DNA from 3 places in the Nocardioides sp. JCM 18998 genome. Region 1 is predicted to be linked to each of the others. Evidence: riboswitches for the same ligand, from Rfam matches in the RefSeq annotation. Region 1 holds a riboswitch; each other region holds the start of a gene.

Evidence for each region. Region 1 has a riboswitch for cobalamin ahead of cobN (cobaltochelatase subunit CobN). Riboswitches for the same ligand answer to the same signal wherever they lie in the genome.
Region 2: another riboswitch for cobalamin. It lies ahead of ACZ5L9_RS11980 (hypothetical protein); the one in region 1 lies ahead of cobN (cobaltochelatase subunit CobN).
Region 3: another riboswitch for cobalamin. It lies ahead of ACZ5L9_RS06080 (ribonucleoside-diphosphate reductase subunit alpha); the one in region 1 lies ahead of cobN (cobaltochelatase subunit CobN).

Annotation. Positions count from the first base shown of each region.
Region 1 covers NZ_AP043886.1:3,648,225-3,653,006, forward strand. Annotated here, with positions in the region: gene arr (NAD(+)--rifampin ADP-ribosyltransferase) at 1-431, opposite strand, end outside; gene ACZ5L9_RS17185 (alpha/beta hydrolase) at 542-1,366, shown strand; gene ACZ5L9_RS17190 (cation diffusion facilitator family transporter) at 1,374-2,348, opposite strand; cobalamin riboswitch at 2,357-2,491, shown strand; gene cobN (cobaltochelatase subunit CobN) at 2,529-4,782, shown strand, end outside.
Region 2 covers NZ_AP043886.1:2,553,092-2,557,873, forward strand. Annotated here, with positions in the region: gene gatA (Asp-tRNA(Asn)/Glu-tRNA(Gln) amidotransferase subunit GatA) at 1-140, shown strand, start outside; gene gatB (Asp-tRNA(Asn)/Glu-tRNA(Gln) amidotransferase subunit GatB) at 143-1,660, shown strand; cobalamin riboswitch at 1,793-1,932, shown strand; gene ACZ5L9_RS11980 (hypothetical protein) at 2,012-3,388, shown strand; gene ACZ5L9_RS11985 (hypothetical protein) at 3,388-4,329, shown strand; gene ACZ5L9_RS11990 (energy-coupling factor transporter transmembrane component T) at 4,340-4,782, shown strand, end outside.
Region 3 covers NZ_AP043886.1:1,270,903-1,275,684, forward strand. Annotated here, with positions in the region: gene ACZ5L9_RS06065 (PucR family transcriptional regulator) at 1-1,032, shown strand, start outside; gene ACZ5L9_RS06070 (superoxide dismutase) at 1,413-2,033, shown strand; gene ACZ5L9_RS06075 (hypothetical protein) at 2,030-2,308, shown strand; cobalamin riboswitch at 2,446-2,664, shown strand; gene ACZ5L9_RS06080 (ribonucleoside-diphosphate reductase subunit alpha) at 2,789-4,782, shown strand, end outside.

The sequences.
Region 1 (4,782 bases):
TCGTAGATGACGGCCTCGCCGCGCTCGCGCAGGCCGGCCAGGCCGTCGCGCATCGCCTGGAGCCGCTCGGGCGAGTGCCCGGTCCAGTCCTCGAGCTCGCCGACGACCCGCAGCGGCATCCGGCTGCGGAAGGACTGCGTCGGGTTGCCCGGCAGCTTCTTGTCGGTGACGTTGGGGTCGTCCTCGAAGTCCCCCGTCGGCTCGACCAGGTAGATCCGGCCGCGGCCCTCGCCCTGGGCCATCTCCGCGCCCCACACGGCGGCATCGAGGGTGGCGGTGAAGTAGATGAAGTTCATGATCCGGCCGGCCTCGTAGTTCGACTCACGCCCGGCCACGAGCAGCCCGCCGACCTCCAGCGCGGCCTTCGTGCCATGGAGGTAGACGCCCTCGCGGTAGGTCTCGAACGGCACCGGCTCTGTCCCCGTACTCACGCCTCCGACCCTACCCAGCAAAACGGGACTGGCGGCGGCACCCGCCAGGGTGCAGGCTGCCGTCTAGTACGGCAGCGGCACCCGGTCCCCCACCCTCCGAGAGGCAACCGATGTCACAGCAGGACTCCGCGCAGCCCGCCAAGACCCCCGTCGTCTTCATCCACGGCCTGTGGCTGCACGCCAGCAGCTGGCAGCCGTGGATCGACCGGTTCGAGAGCCGCGGCTACGCGCCGATCGCGCCCGGCTGGCCGCACGAGCCGGCCACCGTGGCCGAGGCGCGCGCCAACCCGAAGGCCGTCGCCGGCGTCGGCATCGACCAGGTCACCCAGCACTACGCTGCGATCATCAGCGAGCTGCCGGAGGCCCCCGTCCTCGTCGGGCACTCGTTCGGCGGCCTGTTCGTCCAGAAGCTGCTCGGCATGGGCCTGGGCCGCGCGGGCGTCGCGATCGACCCGGCGCAGATCAAGGGCGTCCTGCCGCTGCCGCTCGCCCAGCTGCGCTCGGGCTTCCCGGTGCTGGGCAACCCGGGCAACAAGAAGAAGTCCGTCGCGCTGACCAAGCCGCAGTTCCGGTACGGCTTCGGCAACGCGCTCCCCGAGCAGGAGTCCGACGCGCTCTGGGACGCGCACACCATCCCCTCGCCCGGGCGGCCACTCTTCGAGGCGGCGTTCGCGAACTTCAGCGGCAAGTCGCCGGCCAAGGTGGCCACCGACAACAACACCCGCGGCCCGCTGCTGATGATCTCCGGGAAGCTCGACCACACCGTGCCCGACGTCGTCACCCGCGCCGCGTACAAGCTCTACGGCAAGTCGAGCGCCGTGACCGAGCTCAAGCAGTACCCCGACCGCGGCCACTCGCTGACCCTCGACCACGGCTGGATCGAGGTCGCCGACGACGTCCTTGACTGGCTGGACAAGCAGGCCGCCGCCGCCTGAGCCAGGCTCAGCCGTGTGCGCCGGGCTCGTGCTCGGCGTGACTCGCCTGCTCGAACTGGAACGTGGAGTGCTCGACGTCGAAATGACCGCCGAGGCACTCCTGCAGGGCGTCGAGCAGGCGAGGCGCGTGCCCGTCGAGGAAGCAGCCGTCGTCGATCACCACGTGGGCCGACAGCGCCGGCATCCCCGAGGTGATCGTCCAGGCGTGCAGGTCGTGCACCTCACGGACGTGATCGACGCCGAGCAGGTGCGCCCGGACCTGGGTCAGGTCGACCCCGGCCGGGGCGCCCTCGAGCAGGATCCGCCCCGACTCGCGGAGCAGTCCCCATGCGGCGCTGACCATCAGGCCGACGACGACCAGTGAGGCGATCGAGTCAGCCCTCGACCAGCCGGTCGCCAGGATCACGATGGCCGCGATGACGGTGCCGACGAAGCCGTAGAGGTCCGTGAGGATGTGCTGGTAGGCGCCCTCGACGTTGAGGCTGGCGCGGTTGGCGCGCGCGATCAGCCAGGCGGCGGCGACGTTGACCACGCAACCGACCAGGGCGACGACGAGCACCGGGACACCGGCCACGTCGGGATGGGTGGCGAAGAGCCGTCGGATCGCCTCCACGAGCACGATCCCGGAGACCACCAGCATGGTGATGCCGTTGACCGCGGCGGCGACGATCTCGGCACGCTTCAGCCCGTACGTCCAGCGCTCCGAGACCGGCCGCGCGGCCAGGCTCATCGCCCAGAGCGCAGCAGCGATCGCCCCTGCATCGGTGAGCATGTGCCCCGCGTCGGAGAGGAGCGCGAGGGAGTCGGCGGCGAAGGCCACCACCACCTCGGCGGCCATGAACGCCAGCAGCAGGACCAGCGCCGCGATCAGGTACGAGCGCCGGGCGTCGGTCTCGATGCCGTGCGCATGCGCATGGCCGTGTGCATGCTCGTGCTCATGGCGGTGCCCGTCGTGCGGTCCCTGGTGATCCACGCCGCCCATCCTCCCGTACTGTTCGCAGTGCCTGTGGCGCAGGAACCCGGTGTGAGTCCGGGGCGGTTCCGCCACTGTGACCTCGCTCCGCGTCCGATCTTCCCGGGCCCAGGGTGAGGCAGCCAGACACTGGCCGCAGGCGTTTCCGACCGATCAACGGGGCGAGAACCCCGAGGAGGAGCCGCTGCCATGCGGATCGCGCTGCTGTCCACGTCCGACACCGACCTGCTCTCGGCGCGCGCCGGAGGCGCCGACTACGCATGGGCCAATCCGTCGCGCGCCGGCGACGCAGCCCTCGCCGCGGCCGTCGAGGGCGCCGATCTGGTGGTCGTACGCCTCCTCGGCTCTCCGCACGACCTGTGGCCCGGCGTCGAAGCGGTCCGGGCCGCCGGAACGCCCTTGGTCGTGCTCGGCGGCGAGCAGCAGCCCAGCGCGGAGCTGATGGAGCTCTCGACGGTGCCGATGGGGGTCGCGGCCGAGGCGCACCGCTACCTCGCCGAGGGCGGCCCGGCCAACCTCGCCCAGCTGCACGCGTTCCTGTCCGACACCGTGCTGCTCACCGGTGAGGGCTTCGAGCCGCCCGCCGTCCTCCCCGCCTGGGGCTTCGCCGCGCGCCCGAGTCTCGATACGCCCTCGCCTAGCGGCTCGGGCTACTCGACCAACGGAGCCGGTGGTCGAGTGGCGAGCGCCGGTGAGTCCGGTGGTCGAGTGGCGAGCGCCGGTGAGTCCGGTGGTCGAGTAGCGAGCGCCAGCGAGCATATCGAGACCCGGCCACGTATCGGCGTGCTGTACTACCGCGCCCACGAGGCCAGCGGGAACACGGCGTTCGTGCACGCGCTCGCTGATGCGATCGACGCGACCGGCGCGGCGGTGGGGGTGCCGATCTTCGCCGGTTCGCTGCGCTCGGCCCCCGACGACCTGTACGACGCCCTCGGCACACTGGACGCGCTCGTCGTCACCGTGCTCGCGGCCGGCGGCTCGGTGCCGGCGACCGCCAGCGCCGGCGAGGACGACGAGGCCTGGGACGTGGAGCGGATGGCTGCGCTCGACATCCCCGTGCTGCAGGGCCTCGCACTGACCAGCAGCCGCGCGGAGTGGGCGGCCTCCGACGACGGCGTCACTCCGCTGGACTACGCCAGCCAGATCGCGATCCCGGAGTTCGACGGCCGGATCAGCACCGCGCCGTTCTCCTTCAAGGAGGTCGACGAGCAGGGCCTGCCGCATTACGTGGCCGACCCCGAACGCTGCGCCCGCGTCGCCGGCATCGCCGTCAACCACGCTCGTCTACGACACGCTCCGAACGCGGAGAAGCGGCTCGCGCTGGTGCTCTCGGCCTACCCCACCAAGCACGCCCGGATCGGCAACGCCGTCGGCCTCGACACCCCGGTCTCCGCGATCCGGCTGCTGCGCCGGCTGCGCGATGAGGGCTACGACCTCGGGAGCGACAACGTCGTCACCCGGATCCTGGACGGGGTCTCGACATGCTCGACCTCCGAGACCGAGGCCGGTGACGCGCTGATCCATGCCCTCATCGCCGCCGGAGGCCAGGACGAGGAGTGGCTGACCTCCGCCGACCTGACCGATGCGCACGTACGGATCACGAAGGCCCAGTACGACGCCTGGACGGCCGACCTGCCCGAGGACCTGCGGGCGTCGATGACCGAGGCGTGGGGCGAGGCTCCCGGCAGCCTCTTCGTCAACGATGCCGGCGAGCTGGTCCTCGCCACCCTGCAGGCCGGCAACGTCGTCATCATGATCCAGCCGCCGCGCGGCTTCGGCGAGAACCCGGTCGCGATCTACCACGACCCCGACCTGCCGGTGACGCACCACTACCTCGCCGCGTACCGCTGGCTCGAGCACGGGTTCGGGGCCAACGCCGTGGTCCACCTCGGCAAGCACGGCTCGCTGGAGTGGCTGCCCGGCAAGAACGCCGCCCTCTCCGCATCGTGCGGCACCGACGCGACGCTCGGCAGCCTGCCGCTGATCTACCCGTTCCTGGTCAACGACCCCGGCGAGGGTGCCCAGGCCAAGCGCCGCGCCCACGCCACCATCGTCGACCACCTGGTGCCGCCGATGGCGCGCGCCGAGTCGTACGGCGACATCGCTCGGCTGGAGGCACTGCTGGAGGAGTACGACAAGATCTCGACGATGGACCCGGCCAAGCTGCCGGCGATCCGCGGGGAGATCTGGCAGCTGATGCACGCCGCCGAGCTGCACCGCGACCTCGGTCTCGAGGAGCGCCCGGACGATGAGGAGTTCGACGACTTCCTGCTGCACGTCGACGGTTGGCTGTGCGAGATCAAGGACGCCCAGATCCGCGACGGCCTGCACGTCCTGGGCGCGGCGCCGGAGGGCGAGGCGCGGGTCAACCTCGTGCTCTCCATCCTGCGCGCCGCGCAGGTGTGGGGCGGTGTCGGGAACGCGGTGCCGGGGCTGCGGTCGG
Region 2 (4,782 bases), 1.1 Mb from region 1:
CGACCGGCATCCAGTTCCTCGCGCCGGTGCTCGAGGACGCCCGCCTCTACCGGGTCGGAGCGGCCCTGGAGAGCGCGCTGTTCGAGCGCTGGGGCGGCCCCATCGTTCCCCCGGCGTACGCCCCGAAGGGAGCCAACTGACCATGAGTGACGTCCTGATCGACTTCGACGAGGTGCTCGAGAGCTTCGACCCCGCGATGGGCCTCGAGGTCCACGTCGAGCTCAATACGAACACCAAGATGTTCTGCGGCTGCCCGACCGCCTTCGGCGGGGAGCCCAACACCCAGGTCTGCCCGACCTGCCTCGGCCTGCCCGGCGCCATGCCGGTCGTTAACGCCAAGGCGGTCGAGTCGGCGATCCGGATCGGTCTCGCGCTCAACTGCGAGATCGCACAGTGGTGCCGCTTCGCGCGGAAGAACTACTTCTACCCGGACATGCCGAAGAACTTCCAGACCAGCCAGTACGACGAGCCGATCGCGTTCGAGGGCTACCTCGACGTGGAAGTGCGGGATGAGGCGGGTGAGACCTCGATTCACAGGATCGAGATCGAGCGCGCGCACATGGAGGAGGACACCGGCAAGGCCACCCACGTGGGCGGCGCGACGGGTCGCATCCACGGTGCCGACTACTCGCTGATCGACTACAACCGCGCCGGCATCCCGCTGATCGAGATCGTCACCAAGCCGATCCTGAACACGGGTGCGAAGGCGCCGCTGGTGGCCAAGGCGTACGTCTCCGCGCTGCGCGACCTGATCAAGGCGCTCGGCGTCTCCGACGTCCGGATGGACCAGGGCTCGATGCGCTGCGACGTCAACCTGTCGCTGGCCCCGAAGGGCCCGGAGAACGCTGGGAAACTCGGCACCCGCTCGGAGACCAAGAACGTCAACTCGCTGCGCTCGGTGGAGCGCGCGGTGCGCTTCGAGATGTCACGCCACGCCGGCATCCTGCTCGGCGGCGGCTCGGTGCTGCAGGAGACCCGTCACTTCCACGAGGCCGACGGCACCACCTCGTCGGGCCGGGAGAAGTCGGACGCCGAGGACTACCGCTACTTCCCGGAGCCCGACCTGGTCCCGGTCGCGCCGTCGCGCGAGTGGGTCGAGGAGCTGCGGGGGACCCTGCCGGAGAACCCGGCCGAGCGCCGTACCCGCCTGCAGGCCGACTGGGGCTTCACCGACCTGGAGATGCGCGACGCGATCAACGCCGACGCGATCGACCTCATCGAGGAGACCGTCGCGGCCGGCGCGGCTCCGCAGGCCGCCCGCAAGTGGTGGCTCTCGGAGATCTCGCGCCGCGCCAACGAGGCCGGCGTCGAGCTGTCAGCGGCCGGCGTCTCCCCGGCTCAGGTCGCCGAGGTGCAGAAGCTGATCGACGAGGGCACCCTCAACGACAAGCTCGCGCGCCAGGTCTTCGACGGCCTCTTCGCCGGCGAGGGCACGGCCGCCGAGATCATCGAGAAGCGCGGCCTCGCGCTCGTCTCCGACGACGGCCCGCTGCTGGCCGCCATCGAGGAGGCGCTCGCCGCCCAGCCCGACATCGCCGACAAGATCCGCGGCGGCAACCACAAGGCGGCCGGCGCCATCGTCGGCGCGGTGATGAAGGCGACCCGCGGCCAGGCCGACGCCGCCCGGGTGCAGCAGCTGATCGTCGAGAAGCTCAGCTGACGGCGGTCGGTCCAGCAAGGTATGTAGCCGAACCCGCACTTCCCACGGTGAGTTCCACCCGGGAAGTGCGGGTTCCTCTGCATACCTCGACGGACCAGCCGTGGGCCCACCCACGCTCCTGAGGTCGTGACTCGGCACCGGCCGCGTTAGGCTGCGCCGTACTCAAATTCCATACACGCCCGTAGCGGGGGAAGCCGGTGAGACTCCGGCGCTGACCCGCAACCGTGACCCCTTGGGGGAGCCGGAGCACCTGCCACGACGCGTCTTGACCACAACGCTGCCGAGGTACGCAGCGGGTCGGCTCCCGGTCCTCGGACCCGGTCCACCCGTCGCTAGCAGCGGGAAGGACCCATGCACAAGCTCGTCCGGCGCTCCAGCGCCCTGGCCGCCGCGGCGCTCGCCGCGGGCGCCCTTACTCTTCCGGCCGGCTCGGCCCAGGCGAAGGCCCCGACGGTGGCCGCCGTCGCCTCCACCGCCGCCTCGCTCACGGCGGGAGGCTCGTGGCTCGCCACCGAGCTCGCCGCCGGCGCCTGGGGCTCGACCTACGACGGCACCTTCTACCCGGACATGGGCTCGGTGATCGACGCCGGCTACGCCGCGCGCGCCGCGGGCAAGAGCGCCGCGGTGCTCAAGGCCGGCAACACCCTCGCGGTGCCGGCCAACGCCGACTCCTACGTCGGCACCGGCGGCGAGCACTACGCCGGCCCGACCGCCAAGGCGCTCGCGTTCCAGCAGCACCTCGGCCGGTCCAGCACGCTCGCGTCGCACAACCTTCTCGCCGACCTGGAGTCGATGGTCACCGCGACCGGCCGCATCCAGGACAGCTCGGCGTACGGTGACTACGCGAACACCATCGGTCAGTCGTTCGCCGCCGAGGCGCTGCACGCCGCGGGGAGCAGCAAGGCCGCCGCGGCCACCAGCTTCCTGCTCACCCAGCAGTGCAAGGCCGGTTGGTTCCGGCTCTACTTCACCGATGTCACCCCCGCCGCGACGGGTCCCGACGACTACCCGCTGCACGCGCAGTCGGACGCCGCCTGCGACACCGACTCTGCCGCGACGGCCGACACCGACGTGACCGCGTACGCCATCCTCAACCTGCTCGACCAGCGCTCGACGCCGGCCGTGTCCGCCGCGATCGCCAAGGCGCTCGGCTGGCTCGAGGCCGCCCAGAAGTCGGACGGGTCGTTCATCGGCGGCATCAGCACCGCCACCTCGAACGCCGACAGCACCGGCCTCGCGGGCTGGGCGCTCGGTGCCGCGGGTGACAAGCCCGCTGCCGCGAAGGCGGCGAGCTGGGTCTACCGCCACCAGGTGCACAGCGGTCCCGACGCCGGGGCCGTCGCGTACGACGATGCCGCACTCAAGGCCGTCACCGCCAAGGGCATCGACGACACCGTGATCGGCCAGTGGCGTACGGCCACGGCGCAGGCACTGCCCTCGCTCGCGTATCTGCCGGTCACCAAGATCGCCGCCAAGCCGGCCAAGAGCGCCCACCACGGCACGGTCGGCGTGAAGGTCACCGTCGGTGGCAAGCCGTTCACCGGGAAGGTCACCGTCAAGGTCGGCAAGAAGAAGCTGACCGCCAAGGTCCGCAAGGGCGTTCTCAGCCTGAAGTCCGCGAAGGTCTTCCGCGGCAAGAAGAAGGTCCGCGCCACGATCTGGTTCAAGGGCTCCAGCACGGTCGCGCCGTTCAGCAAGACCCTCGTGCTCAAGGCCGCGAAGCGCTGATGCTCTCCACCCTGCGATCGGTCGTCGCCGCGGCTGTCCTGGCAACAGGGCTGGCCGTGGCGGCGATCGCCGTACCCGCCGCTGCGCCGGCGTCGGCCGCGGCCTGCGGTGACGCCCGGGGCGTCACCGTGGTGGTCGACCCGCAGCAGCTCGGCGGCGGGGCTCAGGAGGTCTGCGATGCCTCCGGCGCCGGCCGGACCGCGAGCGCGATCTTCGAGGAGTCCGGGTTCCACCAGAGCTACGCAGTCAACGGCGGGATGGTCTGCCGGGTCAACGGCGTGCCCGCCAGCGACCCGTGCCGCAACGACCCGCCCGCCACCGCCTACTGGAGCCTGTGGTGGTCCGACGGCACCACCGGCTGGGTGTACGCCAGCCTCGGCGCCGGCTCGCTGAAGATCCCGGCCGGCGGCTCGGTCGCCTGGTCCTGGCAGGGGCAGAGCGCCAGGAACCTGCCGAGCATCGCCCCGGCAGCGCACGCGGCTGCCCCCACCACACCTGACACTTCCGCGAAGGCGAAGCCGTCCACCAAGGCCCAGTCCACCCAGGCCCAGTCCACGCCGGCTCGCCCGGCCAAGGTCACGCAGAAGGCCCAACAGACGGCCCAGCAGACGGCCCAGCAGACGGTCGTCCCGACGACCACCTCCGACCCCACGGCGTCGGCCACGGCCACGCCGAGCGCGGGCGCTTCCACGCCGGCCGCCAAGCGCACGAAGCACGCCGCGAGCGTGACGGCCTCCGCCTCTGTCTCGGCGAGCGCTGCGGTGGGCTCGGCCACGCCGACTCCGACCCCGTCCGTTCCTGCAGACTCGACGCTCACAGGTGCAAACTCGGTGGGATCTTCTGCAGACTCGGGCCTGCCGGGTTGGGTCGCGCCCGCCATCATCGCCGCGCTCGCGGTCGCTGCTGGTGGGATCACGCTGGCTCGTCGCCGGATGCGCTGACCGGTACGACATGGCGCGACCGGCACGCGACCTCCACCCGATCGCCTGGTGGCTCTGGGCGATCGGGCTGGCGACGTACGCCTCTCAGACCACCAACCCGTACCTGCTCCTGCTGCTGATCGGGGTGGCGTCGCTCGTGGTGAGCGCGCGCCGCTCCGATCAGCCGTGGGCGCGCACCTTCCGGCTCTACCTCGTGGCCGGCGCGTTCATCGTGGCGATCCGGGTCGGCTTCCGGATCCTGCTCGGCAGCGGCTTCGGCGGCACCGTGATCCTCGACCTGCCGCAGATCCCGTTGCCCGGCTGGGTGCTGGGGATCACGCTCCTCGGGCCGGTGACGCGCGAGTCGCTGCTCGCCGGGCTCTACGACGGCCTGCGACTGGCCACCATCGTCATCGCGGTCGGTGCGGCCAACGCGCTGGCCAACCCCAAGCGGCTGCTCCGCTCGATGCCCAG
Region 3 (4,782 bases), 2.0 Mb from region 1:
CAGGAGCTCCTGCTCCCGCCGCAGGCCGTCGACCTCGCTCTGTCGATCGCGCGCCGCAACCTCGAGCTCGGCGTCCTGCTGAAGGTCTACCGGGTCGCCTCGGAGGCGGTGTGGGACTTCTTCCGGGAGGTCGCCGCCTCGGTCCCGCCCGACGGACCCGACCGGACCGCGGTGCTGGTCTACCTCTGGGACCACGGCGGCGCCTGGATCAACCAGGCGAGCGAGCACCTCGTCGGTGTCTTCTACGCCGAGCGCGAGTCGTCGTTGCACGGTGCGTTCGCCCAGCGGGGCGAGACCGTACGGGCCATCCTGCGCGGCGATCAGGTGGCGATCGACGACGCCAGCCGGCTGCTCACCTATCCGCTGGGCGGCGCCCACCTCGCGCTCGTGCTCTGGACGCCGACCGAGACCGCCGACGACCTGGTCGCCCTGACCGCCGCGGCCGACGCGATGGCGACGACCGTCGGTGCCCGCCTCCTGACCCTTCCGGCCGGACGCGGCGAGATCTGGACGTGGGTCGCGACCAGGCGACCGCTCACGGACGAGCGGCTTCGCGCGGCGTTGGCCGAGGTTCGCGAAGGCGCCGAATCCGGGGTGAGCATCAGCGCAGGGACGCCCGGCACGGGGCTCGCGGCATTCCGCTCCTCCCATCGCGAGGCCGTCGACGCACAGCGCCACGCCATCGAGACCGAGACCGCGACAGGCACCACCACGCTGTACGCCGACGTCGAGCTCGCGTGTGTCGCGGCGGGGCGCAAGGCGGCCGTCGCCGCGCTGATCCAGCGCGAGCTCGGCGCGCTCGCGGACGCCACCCCGCTGGTGGAGCGCCTACGCGAGACGGTGGCGGCCTACCTCCGTCGCGGCGGCAGCGTCGAGCTGGCCGCCACGGACCTCTTCGTGCACAAGAACACCGTGCGCTACCGCCTCGCCCAGGCCGAGGAGCTGCTCGGCCACCCGCTCACCGAGCGCCGGACCGAGGTGGCACTGGCCCTGGCGTGCCTGCCGCGGTTCGGCCATCTGCCGGCCCTCTGAGCTGCGGAGCCCTGCGAGATCAGTAGTACCAGGGGAAGTCGTCCACGCCGTGATGGCAGCTGACGGAGATGAGCGATTGTGCCCGAAACCCTGGCTCGACCTGCGCAGATGCCGCGATGGTCGTCAACGGTCACAGCGGTTGTTGAGGGACCGCGACGGACGTCCTGCGGACTCTCTGCGGACTCGACCTGCCAGGCAGCGTGCGTGCCCGTTCGCGCTTCCTGTCGTCGGCCCCAACGTCACCAACCCAGGTTTCGCCGACCCTGGGCGCTCGTGCGGCGTTGTCCGATGTTCGAGCCTTCCAAGGCCACCACAGCGCTCAGGGAGGCGAGTTCTCTGTCACTATTGCAAATGATTCGCAGTAGCGACAGGCTTGCATCATGGCCGACTACTCGCTCCCTGACCTCCCCTACGACTACGCGGCGTTGGAGCCCTATATCTCCGGCGCGATCATGGAGCTGCACCACGACAAGCACCACGCGACCTATGTCAAGGGCATCAACACCGCGGTGGAGCAGCTCGCGGAGGCCCGCGAGGCCGAGTCCTTCGGAGGCCTCTCGGCGCTGGAGAAGAACCTCGCCTTCCACCTCGGAGGCCACGTCAACCACTCGGTGTTCTGGCCCAACATGAGCCCGGACGGTGGGGACAAGCCGACCGGCGAACTCGCTCAGGTGATCGAGGAGTACTTCGGCGGCTTCGACAAGTTCCGCGCCCACTTCGAGGCCAACGCTCTCGGCGTCCAGGGATCCGGCTGGTCCGTGCTGACCTGGGACATGGTCGCGCAGCGGCCGTACATCATCCAGCACTTCGACCACCAGGGGAACGTGCCGATCTGCATGGTCCCGCTGCTGATGCTCGACATGTGGGAGCACGCGTACTACCTGCAGTACAAGAACGACAAGGCGACGTTCGTGAAGCAGTGGTGGAACGTCGTGAACTGGGCCGACGTCCAGGCCCGCTTCGAGAAGGCCCGCCATCAGACGCCCGGGCTGATCCTGTGAGCGAGTCTTCGCGCCGCTCCGAGCTCGCCCCCGTCGTGGCCGCCGCGCAGCGGGTCGCCGGCATCGTCGCCGCTCGCAACCGGGGCGACGCCGACGGCGCGCGGCAGCTCCTGGGATCCTTCAGCGACGAGCGCGAGCTCGCCGGGGGTGCTCTTCTGGTCGCTGAGCTCAGCCTCGGCCTGCTGCAGAAGGAGACCGGGGAGAGCCTCGAGCAGTGCATCCACGATCTCTGTGTCCAGATGGAGCACGCTCTCGCCTCGCCCCCGGCGAGCTGAGCCTCGACCGCCGCGATCACCGGATCCTCGGGCGTTTCGGGACTCTGGCGTGGTGGGCGACGTGCCCGCTGCGTGACCCGTCGGCGACGACGTGAGACATCCACATGTTGGGAGTTGCACGGATGTAGTTCCCATATATAGTGGCTGGCGTAGCTGGTTCTGCGTGTCAGCCGGACACGTGGAGGCAAGAGGGAACCCGGTGCGAATCCGGGACTGCCCCGCAGCGGTAAGTGGGAACGACCGCCGTCACAAGCACTGGATCGCAGATCTGGGAAGCGACGGCCAGTAGGCGTCCGACGTAGTACGCGTCGGATGTGCCCGCGAGTCCGAAGACCTGCCAGCGCACCACACCCGTCGGGTGTGGTGGTCCGAGGCCTCGTGGGAAGGCTGACGCCAGACCCGCGAGCCCGTCGTGCCTCGCAGGCCAGTCGTCTCCTCCTCCCGGCACGGACCTGAGTCAGATCTCGCGAGGAGAGAGAAGTGACGGTCATCGACACCCCGCTGCCCACCATGCCGGCCGAGCCCGTACGCCGCGCCACCATGCAGGTGCTCAAGCGCAACGGCGACACCGAGAGCGTCGACGTCAACAAGATCGTTCGGGCCATCGACCGCGTCAGCGGCGATCTGCCCGACGTCGACCCGATGCGGGTCGCGACCCGCACGATCAGCGGCCTGTATGACGGCGCGACCACCGCCGAGCTGGACCGGCTCAGCATTCAGACCTCCGCCGAGATGATCGGCGAGGAGCCGGAGTACTCCCGCCTCGCCGCGCGCCTGCTGGCCGCCTATATCGACAAGGAGGTCCGCAACCAGGGCGTCGCCTCCTTCAGCCAGTCCGTCAGCCTCGGTCACGCCGAGGGCCTGATCGGCGACGAGACCGCACGCTTCGTCAAGGACAACGCCCGCAAGCTCGACTTCGCCATCGACCTCGAGGGCGACAACCGGTTCGAGTACTTCGGGCTGCGCACCGTCTACGACCGCTACCTGCTGCGTCACCCCACCTCGCGACTGGTCGTCGAGACCCCGCAGTACTTCATGCTCCGTGTCGCCTGCGGTCTGGCACAGAGCCCGGCCGAGGCCATCGAGTTCTACCGGCTGATGTCCTCGCTGGCCTACCTCCCCTCGAGCCCGACGCTGTTCAACTCCGGCACCCGGCACAGCCAGATGTCGTCGTGCTACCTGGTCGACTCCCCCAAGGACGAGCTCGACTCGATCTACAGCCGCTACATGCAGGTCGCGAAGCTCTCGAAGTTCGCCGGCGGCATAGGCATCGGCTTCTCCCGCGTCCGCTCCCGCGGCGCGCTGATCCGCGGCACCAACGGCCAGTCCAACGGCATCGTGCCCTTCCTGCGGACCCTCGACTCGTCCGTGTCGGCGGTCAACCAGGGCGGACGGCGCAAGGGCGCGGCGTGCGTCTACCTCGAGTCGTGGCACCCCGACGTCGAGGAGTTCCTCGAGCTGCGCGACAACACCGGCGAGGAGGCGCGCCGTACGCACAACCTCAACCTCGCCAACTGGATCCCCGACGAGTTCATGCGCCGCGTCGAGGCCGACGAGGACTGGTCGCTGATCGACCCCGACCAGGCACCCGAGCTGGTCGACCTGTGGGGCACTGCGTTCGAGACCCGCTACCGCGAGCTCGAGGCGGCGGGTCGTGTCGTGCGTACGGTCAAGGCCCGCGACCTCTACGCCAAGATGATGCGGACCCTCGCCCAGACCGGCAACGGCTGGATGACGTTCAAGGACGCCTCCAACCGCACCTGCAACCAGACCACGGATGCGCCCGGCGGCCCGACGGTGCACCTGTCGAACCTGTGCACCGAGATAATCGAGGTCTCCTCCGACACCGAGACCGCCGTGTGCAACCTCGGCTCGATCAACCTCGCCCAACACGTCGTCTCGACCGGCTCGACCACCATGCTCGACTGGGACAAGCTGCGCGCCACCGTACGGACCGCCGTCCCGCTGCTCGACCGCGTGATCGACATCAACTTCTACCCGAGCACCGAGGCGGCCGCCTCCAACCCGCGCTGGCGCCCGGTCGGCCTGGGCCTGATGGGGCTGCAGGACGTCTTCTTCGCGCTGCACCTGCCGTTCGACTCCGCCGAGGCGCTCGAGCTCTCCACCCGCATCCAGGAGGAGGTCTACCTGACGGCGCTGGAGGTCTCCGCCGACCTGGCCGAACAGCACGGCGCGCACCCCTCGTTCTCCGAGACCCGGGCCGCGAAGGGCCAGCTGCAGCCCGACCTGTGGGGCGTCACCCCGAACCAGACCGAGCGCTGGGCAGCGCTGCGCGAGCGGGTCGCGGCCACGGGCCTGCGCAACTCGCTGCTGATCGCGATCGCCCCGACCGCGACGATCGCCTCGATCGCCGGCGCGTACGAGTGCATCGAGCCGCAGGTCTCCAACCTGTTCAAGCGCGAGACCCTGTCGGGCGAGTTCCTGCAGATCAACACCGCGCTGGTGCGCGAGCT